2 linked regions of the Accumulibacter sp. genome follow. The protein of the gene in region 1 interacts with the protein of each later gene in a pairwise test. Links are inferred from orthologs where the notes say so. Each region holds a gene or a part of one and is shown on either strand. Other genes may lie near its edges. The genes, in order: recJ and V5B60_RS05355.

Evidence for each region.
Region 2: the proteins of recJ (region 1) and V5B60_RS05355 interact in binary tests that used the Escherichia coli proteins (3 or more experiments, as listed by UniProt). The link is inferred for Accumulibacter sp. from one-to-one orthologs.

The regions. Positions count from the first base shown.
Region 1 is NZ_JAZKUG010000001.1:1,489,741-1,496,507, reverse strand. What follows is about bases 3,768-6,767. They hold recJ (single-stranded-DNA-specific exonuclease RecJ), read left to right. Parts: upstream 3,768-4,409; coding sequence 4,410-6,125; downstream 6,126-6,767. Other genes in these bases: V5B60_RS06490 (zinc-dependent alcohol dehydrogenase family protein), read left to right, coding at 6,349-6,767; V5B60_RS06500 (hypothetical protein), read left to right, coding at 3,768-4,413. In the rest of the region: V5B60_RS06515 (methyl-accepting chemotaxis protein), read right to left, coding at 1-1,154; lipoprotein-releasing ABC transporter ATP-binding protein LolD, read right to left, coding at 1,248-1,934; V5B60_RS06505 (lipoprotein-releasing ABC transporter permease subunit), read right to left, coding at 1,927-3,174; more of V5B60_RS06500, read left to right, coding at 3,358-3,767. UniProt on the Escherichia coli protein: Single-stranded-DNA-specific exonuclease.
Region 2 is NZ_JAZKUG010000001.1:1,226,775-1,233,738, reverse strand. Bases 3,768-6,964 are described here. They hold V5B60_RS05355 (DNA topoisomerase III), read left to right. Parts: upstream 3,768-4,167; coding sequence 4,168-6,762; downstream 6,763-6,964. Other genes in these bases: V5B60_RS05350 (hydrogen peroxide-inducible genes activator), read right to left, coding at 6,826-6,964; dprA (DNA-processing protein DprA), read left to right, coding at 3,768-3,887. Outside these bases: V5B60_RS05380 (S1/P1 nuclease), read left to right, coding at 1-82; fmt (methionyl-tRNA formyltransferase), read right to left, coding at 127-1,053; def (peptide deformylase), read right to left, coding at 1,050-1,553; V5B60_RS05365 (LysM peptidoglycan-binding domain-containing protein), read left to right, coding at 1,735-2,754; more of dprA, read left to right, coding at 2,754-3,767.

The sequences.
Region 1 (6,767 bases):
TCGTTGAGGCTGTCGCCGACGCGCTTCAGCTCGTCCCGCGTGCCGAGGTCGACGCGCACGCCGAGGTCGCCGGTGGCGATCGTGCGCGCGTTCGCCGCCAGGCGCTCGATGCTGCCGATGGTCGCGAGGTAGAGGGCGACCGAGACGTAGGCGTAGAGCAGCAGGACGAGGACCGACACCGCGATGCTCAGCGCGAGCTTGCCTTCGGCCCGGTCGATGCGTTCCTGCAGCAGACGCTCGAGTGTCGGCAACAGCGTCTCGAACATCTCCTTGTAGGCCTTTTCGAGCGCGGCGGTGGTCAGTGCGAAGTAGTCGCCGGGCGCGGTCGCGAAAGTGCCGGAGAGGATGTCCTGGTTGACCAGCACCGTGACCTTCGCCGCCGCATCGCCGATGTCGCCAACCGAAGCGAGCAGCGACGACGTGAGCGCCGGGTGGTACTGCGCTGTCTTCTCGGCATTGCGCCGCAGGGCGTTGACGGCGACGTTGAGTTCCGCCAGCAGGACGGTGAACTCGACCTGTTGCAACAGCACCAGCGGTTGCTTGCGGGTCAGAACACCACTGCCCAGCGCGCGCAGCTGACCCATGCGCTCGATCGCCTGCGGCGATCGGTCGACCGCGGTATCGATCAGGTAGGCGACGTCGATGTCCGGGTCGTTGGTCAGCGCGTATGCGTCGGCAACCGTTGCGTGCAGGCTGAGCAACTCATCGATCAGCCGGTTGTGGGCGAGGAAGTTCTCGCGCTGGATCAGATCGAGGCCATCCTTCTCGATGCTGGCCCAGTCGGCGAGGATCTTCTGCCAGGGATCGCTGGCCGCCAGCTTTGGCGAAAGGCTTTCGCCGACCGCTCTCAGCGCCGCGCTGACCTCGCCCTGCCGCGCCGCCCGCCGCTCCTTCATCTCCTCATTGCCGCTGAGGACGCCGGAAGACAATCCGCGGTGCACCTGCAGATGCTGCACGGCGCGAGTCAACGGCTTGATCACCTGCACCCCCGCCAGCTCGAGGCGCGAACTGGCGATCACGCGGTGCAGGCTGTGGTAGAGGTTCCACACCAGCACGGCACTGGCGACCAGCGCGAGCCCCCCCATGAGGGCGAACTTGCCGCGGTAGCCCAGTCGGTTCAGCAGGACGATGGCGGGGGCGAATACGGATCTCATCTTCGTCTTCTTCTCCTCTTCTTCTCGGTTGGCGCTCTCCTGCCGATATCGTCGGCAGCGGCAGCGAAAACTTGAGCCGCCGACGAGCGTGGTCTAGGCGGCAACCGGATGCAGGCAGCCGTCGCGCAGCGTCAGGATCCGTTCGGCGCGACCGGCGAGTGCCGGATCGTGGGTGACGATGACGAAGCTCGTCCGGCGCGAAAGATTGAGCGCCAGCATCAGCTCGAAGACGCTGGCTGCGGTCTGCCGGTCGAGGTTGCCGGTCGGCTCGTCGGCCAGCACGCAGGCCGGCTCGGTGACCAGGGCGCGGGCGATCGCGGCCCGCTGCCGCTCGCCACCGGAGAGCTCCGCCGGCGTGTGGCGCAAACGGTGACCGAGGCCCACCTCGTCGAGCACCGCCGCCGCCCGCGCCTCGGCTTCGTCCTTCGCCAGGCGCCGGATGTAAAGCGGCATGGCGACGTTCTCGAGCGCGGTGAACTCCGCGAGCAGGTGATGGAACTGGTAGACGAAACCGAGGTGACGGTTGCGCAGCTCGCCGCGCCGGGCATCGGCGATCGCCTGCAGATCGCTGCCCATCAGGAACACCTCGCCACCCGTCGCCGCGTCGAGGCCACCGAGCAGGTGCAGCAGCGTGCTCTTGCCGGAGCCGGAAGCGCCGACGATCGCCAGCCGCTCGCCGACACGCACTTCGAGGTCGACGCCGAGCAGCACCGGCACCTCGCTGTCCCCCTGGCGAAAGATCTTGCGCAGGCCCTTGCAGGCGAGAACGATCTCACTCATAGCGCAGCGCCGCCGCCGGGTTGACCCGCGCCGCCCGCCAACTCGGATAGATCGTCGCCAGCAGGGCGAGAACGAAGGCGACACTGGTGATCGTCGTCACGTCGCTCCACTGCAGTTCCGACGGCAGGCTGGAGATGTAGTACACCTCCTTGGCGAGGAACTGCGTACCGAGCAGGCGCTCGATGAACGGAACGACGACATCGACGTTGAGTGCCAGTGCGACACCACCGGCGATCCCCATGCCGAGGCCGACGAAGCCGATCAGCGCCCCCTGCACGATGAACACCGCCATGATGCTGCCCGGGCTGGCCCCCAACGTGCGCAGGATGGCGATGTCAGCCTGCTTGTCGGTCACCGCCATCACCAGCGTCGACACGATGTTGAAGGCAGCGACGGCGACGATCAGCGACAGGATGATGAACATCATGTTCTTCTCGATCTGCACGGCGCGGAAGAAGTTGGCGTGGCTGCGTGTCCAGTCGCTGATGAAGGCGTTGACGTCGAGCCTGCCGGCCAGCGAACGCGCCACGCGCGGCGCGACGAAGAGGTCGTCGAGCTTCAGGCGCACGCCCGAGACCTTGTCCTCCAGGCGGTACAGCCGCTGCGCGTCGGCCAGGTGAACCAGCGCCAGGCCGCTGTCGTACTCGTACATGCCGACCTCGAAGACGCCGGCGACGAGAAAGCTGCGCAGTCGCGGCATGACGCCGGCAGGAGTGACCACACCCTGCGGCGCGATCAGCGTCACCCGATCGCCGACGAAGACGCCGAGCGCGCGCGCCAGTTCAGAGCCGAGGACGATGTGGAAACTGTCCGGCTGCAGCGCATCGAGCCGACCGCCCTTCATGTGCGGACCGAAATCGGCCACCCGGTCCTCCTGCTCGGGAAGGATGCCGCGCACCAGCGCGCCGCGAACGGTCTCGCCGAAGGCGAGCATCCCCTGCCCCTGCACGAAGGGCGCGGCGGCGACGACATGCGGCTCGCCGGCAACCATCTCGACCACCCGCTGCCAGCCGGCCATCTCGCCGCCGGCACCGGTGATCTGCACATGCGAGACGACGGCGAGGATGCGCGAACGCAGTTCTGTCTGAAAGCCGTTCATCACCGACAGGACGACGATCAGCGCGGCGACGCCCAGGGCGATGCCGAACATCGAGATCAACGAAATGAACGAAATGAAGTGGTTGTGCTTTTTCGCGCGCGTATAGCGCAGGCCAATCAGCAGCTCGTAGGGAATCGCCATCAACGACCGACGTCCATCTCTGGCAGGCGCCTCCGGACGCCGAACAGCCGAAAAGCCGCTATGCTACACTGTTCGCGCCACAGTCGCGGCGGTCGGCGGACGTGCGGCCCGCGCCACCAGCGCCGTTGCGACCACCCCCCTAACCCGTCCCGGTCTCGTTGACCGCAGCTTCAGCCCAGGCGCATGCAGATCACCCTCGTCGTTCCCGAACTCGTCTGGCCCGAACCGGACGACCGCGAAACGCTGGCCGAACTGGCAGTGCCCGGCCTCGCCACCCTGCTGGCGCGCAGCCAGCTGCAGCGCCGCGCGCCACAATCGCTCGAGGCGACGGTCTGCGATGCGTTCGGCCTCGGCGACGACACCGCCTACGCAGCCTGCCGTGTCCACGGCGAGGAACATGGCCCGGCAGCGGGCAGCGCCGTCTGGCTCTGCGCCGACCCGGTCCACCTGCGCCTGCACCAGGAGCGGTTGATCCTTGCCGATGCCGCGACGCTGGACATCGCGGCGAGCGAGGCACGGGCCATCGTCGACGCGCTCGATCGGCACTTCGCCGATGCCGGCAGATTCCACCTCGCCAGCAGCGACCGCTGGTACCTCGAGCTGGCCGCCGGCCGCGAACCCGGACACTTCGACGTGCCGCCGCTGTCGGCTGTGGCTGGCCGCAGCGTCAGCCGGCAACTCCCGGAAACGGCCGAGGCGCGTTGGCTCCGCCGCCTGCTCAACGAGGCGCAGATGGTCTTGCACCAGCATCCGGTCAATCAGCGGCGCGATGCGGCCGGCCGGGCAACGATCAACAGTCTCTGGCTGTGGGGAGCCGGCCGCCTGCCGGCCACCGGCGACGCACTGATCAGCGATGTCTGGAGCGATCTCGCACTGACGCGCGGCTGCGGACGCATCGCTGGCAGCCGCATCCGGGAGCTGCCCGATGGCGCCGCTGCCCTCCTCGCGCAGGCAACCCGCGACGGCCGGCATCTGGTGGTGGTCGACGGGTTGCAGTCGGGCGTGCAGTACGAGGATGGAAAGGCCTATCGAGCCGCCCTGCTCGAACTCGAGGGACGCTGGTTGGCGCCGTTGCAGCAGGCACTCGCCAGGGGCCGGGTGCGCCGGCTGTGCCTGCGGGCGCCGACGGCCTACGGCCTGCTGTCGTGGACGAGCGACGCACGCGCGCAGTGGAAACTGTGGCAGCGACCGCAGACGCTGCAAGCGATCGCCCGCGACCTGGCAGCGACCGCTCCATGACGCGCCTGCGCCAACGAGCGGTCAGCTCGCGCAGCCAGTGGCAGCTCGAGCAGCAGGGGCTGCACCCGCTGCTGGCCCGCATCTACGCTGGCCGTGGCGTCCGTACGAGTGACGAGCTGGACTACGATTTCCGCTCGCTCCTGCCACCCGCCGGGCTGACCCATACTGCCGAAGCGGCGCTGCTGCTTGCCGACCACATCGCCCGGCAGCGGAAGATCCTGATCGTCGCCGACTACGACTGTGACGGCGCCACCGCCTGCGCGGTCGGCGTCCGCGCGCTGCGCGCCTTTGGCGCGCGCGTGGAGTATCTGGTACCGAACCGCTTCACTTACGGCTACGGCCTGTCGCCGGACATCGTCGAACTGGCTGCGCGCGCCGGCCCAGACCTGTTGCTGACCGTCGATAACGGCATTGCCAGCGTCGCGGGCGTCGCCCGCGCCCGCCAGTTGGGCATGGCGACGCTGATCACCGACCACCACCTGCCGGGAGACGAGCTGCCGGCGGCCGATTGCATCGTCAATCCGAGTCTCGCCGGCTGCGACTTCGCGAGCAAGGCACTGGCCGGCGTCGGCGTGATCTTCTACGTCATGCTGGCGCTGCGCGCCGAGCTGCGCCGCCGCGGATGGTTCGCCGAGCCCGGCGGACGGAACGAACCGAACCTGGCTGCGCTGCTCGACCTGGTTGCCCTGGGCACGGTTGCCGACGTCGTCAGCCTCGACCACAACAACCGCGTGCTGGTCAGCCAGGGACTGCGACGCATCCGTGAGGGCCGGTTGACGCCGGGCGTGCGGGCGCTGTTCCGTGCCGCCGGGCGCAACCCGGCACAGGCTTCCAGCGTCGACCTCGGCTTCCTGATCGGCCCACGCCTGAACGCAGCCGGGCGCCTGGCCGACATGTCGCTCGGCATCGAATGCCTGATCACCGATGATCCGGGGCGAGCGATGAACATTGCCCAGCAGCTCGACGCGCTCAATCGCGAGCGCCGCGAAATCGAGTCCGCAATGCAGGCGCAGGCGTCCGAGCAGCTCGCCGCGTGGGGTGCCGAGATGGCCGGCGATGCGGCAGCCGTCTCCCTGTTCGACCCGACGTGGCATCAGGGCGTCGTCGGCATCCTCGCCGCCCGCATCAAGGAGAGGCTGCACCGGCCGGCTTTCGCCTTTGCCCGCGCCAACGACGGCGAGATCAGGGGCTCGGGCCGCTCGATCCCGGGCCTGCACCTGCGCGACGCCCTCGACCTCGTGAGCAAGCGATCTCCCGGCCTGCTGCTGCGTTTTGGCGGGCACGCGATGGCCGCGGGTGTCAGCCTGCGCGAAAGCGACTTCGCGTTTTTCAGCGAGTCCTTCGCCTGCGTCGCCGACGAGTTGCTCGCGCCGGCTGACCGCACGCGGACGCTGGAAACCGATGGCGGCCTCGAATCGGCGTATTTCTCGCTGGCGACGGCCCGCCTGCTGGCGGCAGAGGTCTGGGGACAGGGCTTTCCGGCGCCGTTGTTCGAGGACGAGTTCCTCGTCGAGAGCCAGCGCATCCTCAAGGAGAAGCATCTCAAGCTCCGCCTGCGCAAGGGCACGCAGATCGTCGACGCGATCCAGTTCAACTTCGAGCAGGCGCCCGGCCGCCACATCCGCGCCGCCTATCGGCTGGCGATCAACGAGTACAGCGGTATCGAGACACCCCAGTTGATGATCGAGCACATCGCGAACGGCGCCGCCTGACCGGAAAGCCCCCGCGCCGCTCGGGAATGGCGAACATACCGAGGACGGAGATGAAGACCAGCACCGATCGCGACCGGATGCTCGGGAAACGGTGACGTCGCCGATTTGCCCTCCGCCACTCGCCGGTAATAGAATCGCTGCAGCGGCATGCGGCCCTTGCGACGAGCGATGGCCAGCCGCCAGAGTGGCGCCGCGAGACCGATCACTGCCGCTGGAGGGAGCCATGAAAGCGATGCTTCTCGATGCCCAGGGCACGCCGTTACGCCTGCGCGAAGTGCCCCGACCAAGCCCCGGAGCCGAACAGGTGCTCCTCGAGGTGCGCGCCTGCGGCGTCTGCCGGACCGATCTGCATGTCTTCGACGGGGATCTGCGGCACCCCCGCTTGCCCCTCATCCTGGGTCACGAAATCGTCGGCGTGGTGGTGCAGAAAGGCGCCGCCGTCGAGCGCTTCGCGATTGGCCAGCGGGTGGGCGTACCGTGGCTTGGACGCACCTGCGGCCACTGCCCATACTGCACGGGCGGCAACGAGAACCTCTGCGACGCGGCCGAATTCACCGGTTACACGCTGGACGGCGGCTACGCCGAGTTCACGCTCGCCGACCAGCGCTACTGCTTTGCCCTGCCTGACGAGTACGCCGACGC
Region 2 (6,964 bases), 260 kb from region 1 along the record:
CCGCGAGGCTCCCAGCGGAAAGGCATCCAGGCAGCCGGACATGCGTGGTGTTTCACGTGGAACATGCGTCAGCGGAGACTGAAGACCAACCGGCAGCGCCCTTTATCGAGGCGCCAACAGGCCACTTCAGGGCGCCACCAAGGTGCAGCGGGAGCCAACCCGCACCGCTGTGCCGTTGAGGAAATCTGCTGCCGACATGCGCCGACCCCCTGCCTGCTGCACTTCTTCGATGCGCAGGGCTCCTTCTCCACAGGCAATCAGCAGGCCGTCCCGGCCAGCTGCGAGGATCAGGCCGGGAGAGCCGCTCGCAGCCAGCGGAGTTGCCGCCCAGACCTTGAGCACGTTGCCCCCCAGCATGCAACGGGCCACCGGCAGCGGATTGAACGCTCGCACCTGCCGTGCGAGCTGCGCGGCAGGCTGGCGCCAGTCGAGCACAGTCTCAGCCTTGTCGATCTTGGCAGCGTAAGTAATCCCTTCCGCCGGCTGCTCGCAGCCGGCGAACGGCAGTCGATCGAGCACCTCGAGCACGAGGCCGGCACCCATCTCGGCCAGCCGGTCGTGTAGCGAAGCGGCGGTGTCATCGTCACGAATGTCCTGCACCGCCGACAACAACACCGGACCGCTGTCCAGCCCGGCGTCCATCTGCATGATGCTGATGCCGGTCTCCCGATCTCCCGCCAGAATGGCGCGCTGGATCGGTGCCGCGCCCCGCCAGCGTGGCAGCAGCGAGGCGTGGATGTTGATGCAGCCCCGCAGCGGCAGGTCGAGAATGGCCTGCGGCAGGATCAGACCGTAAGCGGCGACGACCAGGACCTCCAACTCGCGGCAACGAATCTCTTGCTGGACGACCGCGTCACGCAGTGTCGGTGGTTGCAGGAGCCTGAGTCCCGCGACTTGGGCCAACCGCTTCACCGGCGACGGACGCTGGGCCAGACCACGGCCTGCGGCACGATCGGGCTGCGTCAGCACCAGCTCGACCGCGTGGCCGGCTGCCAGCACGGCCCGCAGGGCAACGGCTGCGAACTCGGGCGTCCCGGCGAAGCCCAGCCTCATGCAGTGATCCGTGCCTGCTTGGCCAGCTTGCTACGGATGCGCAACTGCTTCAGTTGTGACAAGTGCTCGACGAATACCCGCCCCTGGAGGTGGTCGATTTCATGCTGCAGGCAGACCGCCAGCAAGCCGCTGGCCTCGACGATCTGTTCCCGCCCGTCGAGGTCACGATAGCGCACCACCACATGCTCGGCCCTTTCGACCCGTTCGTAGATGCCCGGTACCGACAGACAGCCCTCCTCGCACTTCTGAGATCCATCCTGCGCCTGGACTTCCGGATTGATGAGCACGAGCAACTGGTCGCGGGTTTCGGATGCATCGACGACAATCAAACGCAGGTGCACGTCGACCTGTGTCGCCGCCAGACCGATCCCCGGCGCCTCGTACATTGTCTCGGCCATGTCGCGCGCCAGCCGGCGTATGCCGTCATCGATGGCCACCACCGGCGCGGCAACCTTTTTCAGACGTGGGTCGGGGAAACGAAGTATCGGCAGCAAAGACATAAAAAACTTGATCGAATAAGTAACTACGTGCAGAATTTAAGGCAGTGTCTCGACAATGCCGGCGTCCGTGTATCGCACGCACCGGAAGCTTGGCGGCCGGGCTGCCCAATCGCTACGCTCCGACAGGAGCAGTGACCCTGAGTTCCCCCGAGAGTGCGGCTACACGTACGAGGATAACACGATGATCCGCTTCCTGTTCGCCTTCATCCTGGCCACGCTTGGCGGAATGTCCGGCGCCGCCGGTCAAGGCCTCGAGCTGGCCAGCGGTGCTCCCGAAAGACATATCGTCGTCCCTGGAGACACGCTCTGGGGAATCGCCGGCAAGTTCCTCAAGAACCCGTGGGAATGGCCGCTGATCTGGCGCATGAACCGATCCGAGATCCGCAATCCGCACCGCATCTACCCGGGAGACGTCATCGTCCTCGAACGCCACGCCGACGGCACACCATGGCTGCGGCTGCAGAGTGCCAAGCTGCTGCCCCAGATTTACGCCGAGGGGATCGACCCGGGCGTACCGCCGATTCCGCCGAACGAGATCCGCCCTTTCCTTTCCGAGCCGCTGATCGTCGACAAGGACGGACTCGCGAACGCTGCACGCATCGTCGCCCTGCCGCCCGATCGCCTCTTCCTCGGCCGCGGCGATAGGGCCTATGTCGCCGATGCTGATCCCGGCCAGCGCGGATGGCAAATCTACCGCCAAGGCAAGCCCCTGGTCGATCCGGAAAGCAACGAGATCCTCGGCTACCAGGCTTACTATCTGGGCACCGCCCGCCAAGTCGAGCCCGGCAATCCGGCCACCTTCGAGATCTTGACGTCGAAGGAGGAGATCGGACGTGGCGACCGCCTGGTGCCGTTAGTACGTCCGGAGCTGGTTCCCTACGTCCCCCACAAGCCCGATTTTGCGGTCGACGGCCGAGTGATATCGGTCTATGGTGGTGTCGATGCTGCCGGCCGGGGATCGATCGTCGCCATCAACCGCGGCCGCGCCGACGGCATGGAGATCGGTCACGTGCTCGCTCTCGAGCGCAACCGCACGGTCGTCGAGCGCGACGAACACGACGCCACCGTCGTCATCCCGATACCGCCGGAGCGGGTCGGGCTGTTGTTCATCTTCCGCACATTTCAACGGATTTCCTACGGCCTCGTCGTTCAAGCCATCGGTACCGTCGAGGTCAACGACTTCGCCCGCGTGCCGCAGTAATGGGTACCCGGGCAGCCGAGCTGCTGCCGTGGCTACGCCTGACTCTGACCCCCGGAATTGGCGGCGAGACTCAGCGCAAGCTGCTGCGCGCCTTTGGTCCTCCGGAGGCGATCTACAGCGCCGGCCGCTCGGCGCTGGCGGCGGTGGCTGGCGAACGTGCCGCTAGCCTCGTGCTCGACCAGAACGATGCCGAACGAGTCGAGGGCGCCCTCGCATGGTCGACAGAGCCGGCACAGCACCTGGTATGTCTCGCCGATCCCGAATATCCGCAATCGCTTCTGCAGACCCCTGATCCACCCACCCTGCTGTATGTCCTCGGACGCCTTGAACTCCTCAATTCGCCAGCGCTGGCGATCGTCGGTAGCCGCAACCCGACGCCGCAGGGCCTCGGCAACGCCGAGCGCTTTGCCGCAGCGCTGGCCGATGCCGGTCTGACGATCGCCAGTGGTCTCGCCCTGGGTATCGATGGCAGCGCGCACCGGGGTGCGCTCGCGCGATCGGGAAACACCGTCGCTTTCATCGGGACCGGTATCGACCGTGTCTACCCCGCCCGCAATCGGGAGCTGGCGCGAGAGATCGGTCACCGCGGTGCGATCATCTCCGAGTTCGCCCTCGGGACACCACCAGCGGCGGCCAATTTCCCACGTCGCAATCGGCTGATCGCCGGCTTCTCGCGCGGCACACTGGTAATCGAAGCGACCGTCGACAGCGGCTCGCTGATCACCGCCCGCATCGCTGCGGAACAGGGGCGAGAGGTCTTCGCGATCCCGGGATCGATCCACTCGCCCCAATCGCGCGGCTGCCATCTGCTGATCAAGCAGGGAGCGAAGCTGGTGGAAACCGTCGCCGACGTCCTGGACGAGCTGCGCTGGAGCACGACGAGAGAGAACTCGGCAACGACCACAGAAGCAGCAGCGGACGCGCCTGCTGACACAGCCACCGACGCCGGCCTCCTCCTGCAGTCCGTCGGTTTCGATCCGTTCAGCCTTGACGAATTGCTCACACGAGCCGGCCTGACCGCTGAGTGTGCCGCTGTGGTCTTGCTCGAACTCGAGCTGCAGGGTCAGATCGCCAGCATGCCGGGCGGCCGCTACCAGAGGCTGTCGGCCCCATCGATCAGCGGCCGCTCTTAGCTCACCCGGCGCAGCTCTTGGCCGGCGCCGCGCGGGCTTCCAGGGCAAAACCCGTCGCGGACACCGACACAGAAGGAATCGGCGCCGGCGACTACATGCCCGTCATCACAGCGCCCTGCCGACAACAACCGGACAGGAGCGATGCCGGCTACCGGCCGGCTGCGCGCCGTGCTCGCTTGCCAAGCGCGGCGAACTGCTCTTATCATCGTCCGCAAGCAGCTCGGCTGCAGCGTACCCCGAAACCCCACATTCGCCCCCCGTGCGGCTGACAGAGACCCCGATGAGCAAGAAACTGATCATTGCCGAGAAGCCGTCCGTCGCCGCTGACATCGCGCGCGCTCTGGGCGGTTTCGTTCGCCATGAAGACTATTTCGAGAGTGACGATTACGTTCTTTCTTCGGCCATCGGCCATCTGCTTGAACTGGCCTGCCCCGCCGAGTATGAGGTCAAGAGGGGCAAGTGGTCCTTTGCTCACCTGCCGGTGATTCCCCCGCATTTCGCGCTGCAGCCGATCGCCAAGACGGAAGCCCGCCTCAAGTTGCTGCTGCGTCTCATCAAACGCAAGGATGTGGTCACACTGGTCAACGCCTGCGACGCTGGTCGTGAAGGCGAGTTGATCTTCAACTACATCAGCCAGCACGCTGGCAGCGGCAAGGCCATTGAGCGGCTATGGTTGCAGTCGATGACGCCACAGGCGATCCGGGAGGGTTTTACCCGACTCCGCCAGGGCAGCGAGATGCACGGGCTGGCGCAGGCAGCGGTCTGTCGTTCGGAGTCCGACTGGTTGGTCGGCATCAACGGCACACGGGCGATGACGGCGTTCAACTCGAAGACCGGCGGCTTCCACCTGACTACCGTCGGGCGCGTCCAGACTCCGACGCTCGCGCTGATCGTCGACCGCGAGGACCGCATCCGCAAGTTCAGGCCGCGCGCCTTCTGGGAGCTTGAGGGGAGCTTCGCCTGCGCAGCAGGGGAGTACCGGGGCAAGTGGTTCGACGAGAAGTTCCAGGGCAAGGACGACGATGAACACGCCCGTGCCGACCGGCTGTGGGACGAGGAGCGGGCAACGGTCCTGCAACGGAAGTGCCTTGGCAAGCCGGGCAGCGTCGGCGAGGAATCCAAGGCATCGAGCCAGGTCTCGCCCCTGCTCTATGACCTCACGAGCCTGCAGCGCGAGGCGAACAGCCGCTTCGGCTTCTCGGCCAAGGCTACCCTTGGGCTGGCGCAGGCACTGTATGAGAAACATAAGGTCCTCACCTACCCGCGCACCGACTCCCGCGCCTTGCCCGAGGACTACCGACCGACGGTGACCAGCACGCTGGCGATGCTCGCCGGTGATGCGGGCAGCAAGGCGCATGCCGAGGGGCTACTGGCGCGTTATGCCCCCTTTGCGCAGACGATCCTTGAACGTCACTGGGTGCAGCCCAACAAGAGGATTTTCAACGACGCCAAGGTCGCCGATCACTTCGCGATCATTCCAACGTTGCAGGCTCCAAAGCACCTGTCCGAGCCCGAGTCGAAGCTCTACGACATGGTCGTCAAGCGATTCCTTGCCGTCTTCCATCCGGCGGCGGAGTACCAGATCACTACCCGCATCACCCGTGTCGAGGGCGAGCCCTTCAAGAGCGAAGGCCGGGTTCTCGTCAATGCCGGCTGGCTGGCCGTCTATGGCCGCGAGGCGCAGGAAGGCGAAGAGGGCAACCTGGTAGCCGTCGCGCCAGGCGAGATGGTACGCACCAGCGACGTGGTTATCGCCGGGCATCAGACCCGCCCACCGGCCCGCTACTCCGAAGCCACGCTCCTGACGGCCATGGAGGGCGCTGGCAAGACCATGGACGACGAGGATCTGCGTGCGGCGATGGCTGGCCGCGGTCTGGGTACACCCGCCACCCGCGCCCAGATCATCGAGAACCTGTTGGCGGAACAGTATCTGCTGCGCGAAGGTCGCGAGCTACTCCCGACTGCCAAGGCCTTCTCCCTGATGACGCTGCTCAATGGACTCGGTATCCCCGAGCTGACCGCACCCGAGCTGACCGGTGAGTGGGAGTGGAAACTGGCACGAATGGAGCGTGGGGAAATGACGCGCGTCGACTTCATGCGCGAAATTGCCGAAATGACCCGGCGAATCGTCGACCGCGCCAAGAGCTACGACAGTGACAGCGTTCCCGGTGATTTCGGCGAGCTGGCGGCTCCCTGCCCCAAATGTGGCGGGGTCATCAAGGAGACGTACAAGAAGTTCCAGTGCCAGGCCTGTGACTTCTCGCTTTGGAAGATCGTCGCCGGGCGCCAGTTTGAAGCGCTCGAGATCGACGAGCTACTCGAGCAGCGGCGCATCGGCCCCTTGACCGGCTTTCGCAACAAGCTCGGCCGCCCGTTCAGCGCGATCATCCTGCTCAATGATGAGAATGCACCCGTTTTCGATTTCGGCCAGGGCAGCACCAACGACGATGGCAGCGCCGAGGAGCCGGACTTCTCCGAAAGCGAAGCGCTCGGTGCCTGTCCCAAGTGTGGTGCTCGTGTCTTCCGGCACGGCGTGGCCTACGTCTGCGAGAAGTCCGTCACCGCAGGCCGAATCTGCGACTTCCGCTCGGGTACCGTCATCCTGCAGCAACCCATCGAACCCGAACAGATGCGCAGGCTTCTCGCAGACGGACGTTCCGAGCTCCTGCGAGGATTCGTATCTGCCCGCACCCGCCGCAAGTTTTCCGCCTATCTCGTCCGTACGACCGACGGCAAGGTCGGTTTCGAGTTCGAGAAGCGGGAAGCAAAGCCGACTGCAGCGAGGGCACGCGGTGCGGCCGGCAAGACTGCTGCAACGACAGCGGTCGCGACCGCCGAGACGCCGCCAGCACGACGCCGAAAGTCTGTCGGCTGAACGACCGGCGGCTAACACAGGTTATACGCCTGTTCCACGTGAAACACCGGTTCCCGACCTCCGTCAGACGATGAGCACTCCCGGTGGTGGGCAATCGACGATCGCGGCACGCAGGACATCGATCGCCTGTGGTCTTGGAAACGTCGCCCGCCACGCGATCACCACCTTCCGTACCGGGACCGGCTCGCTGAACTGGCGCACG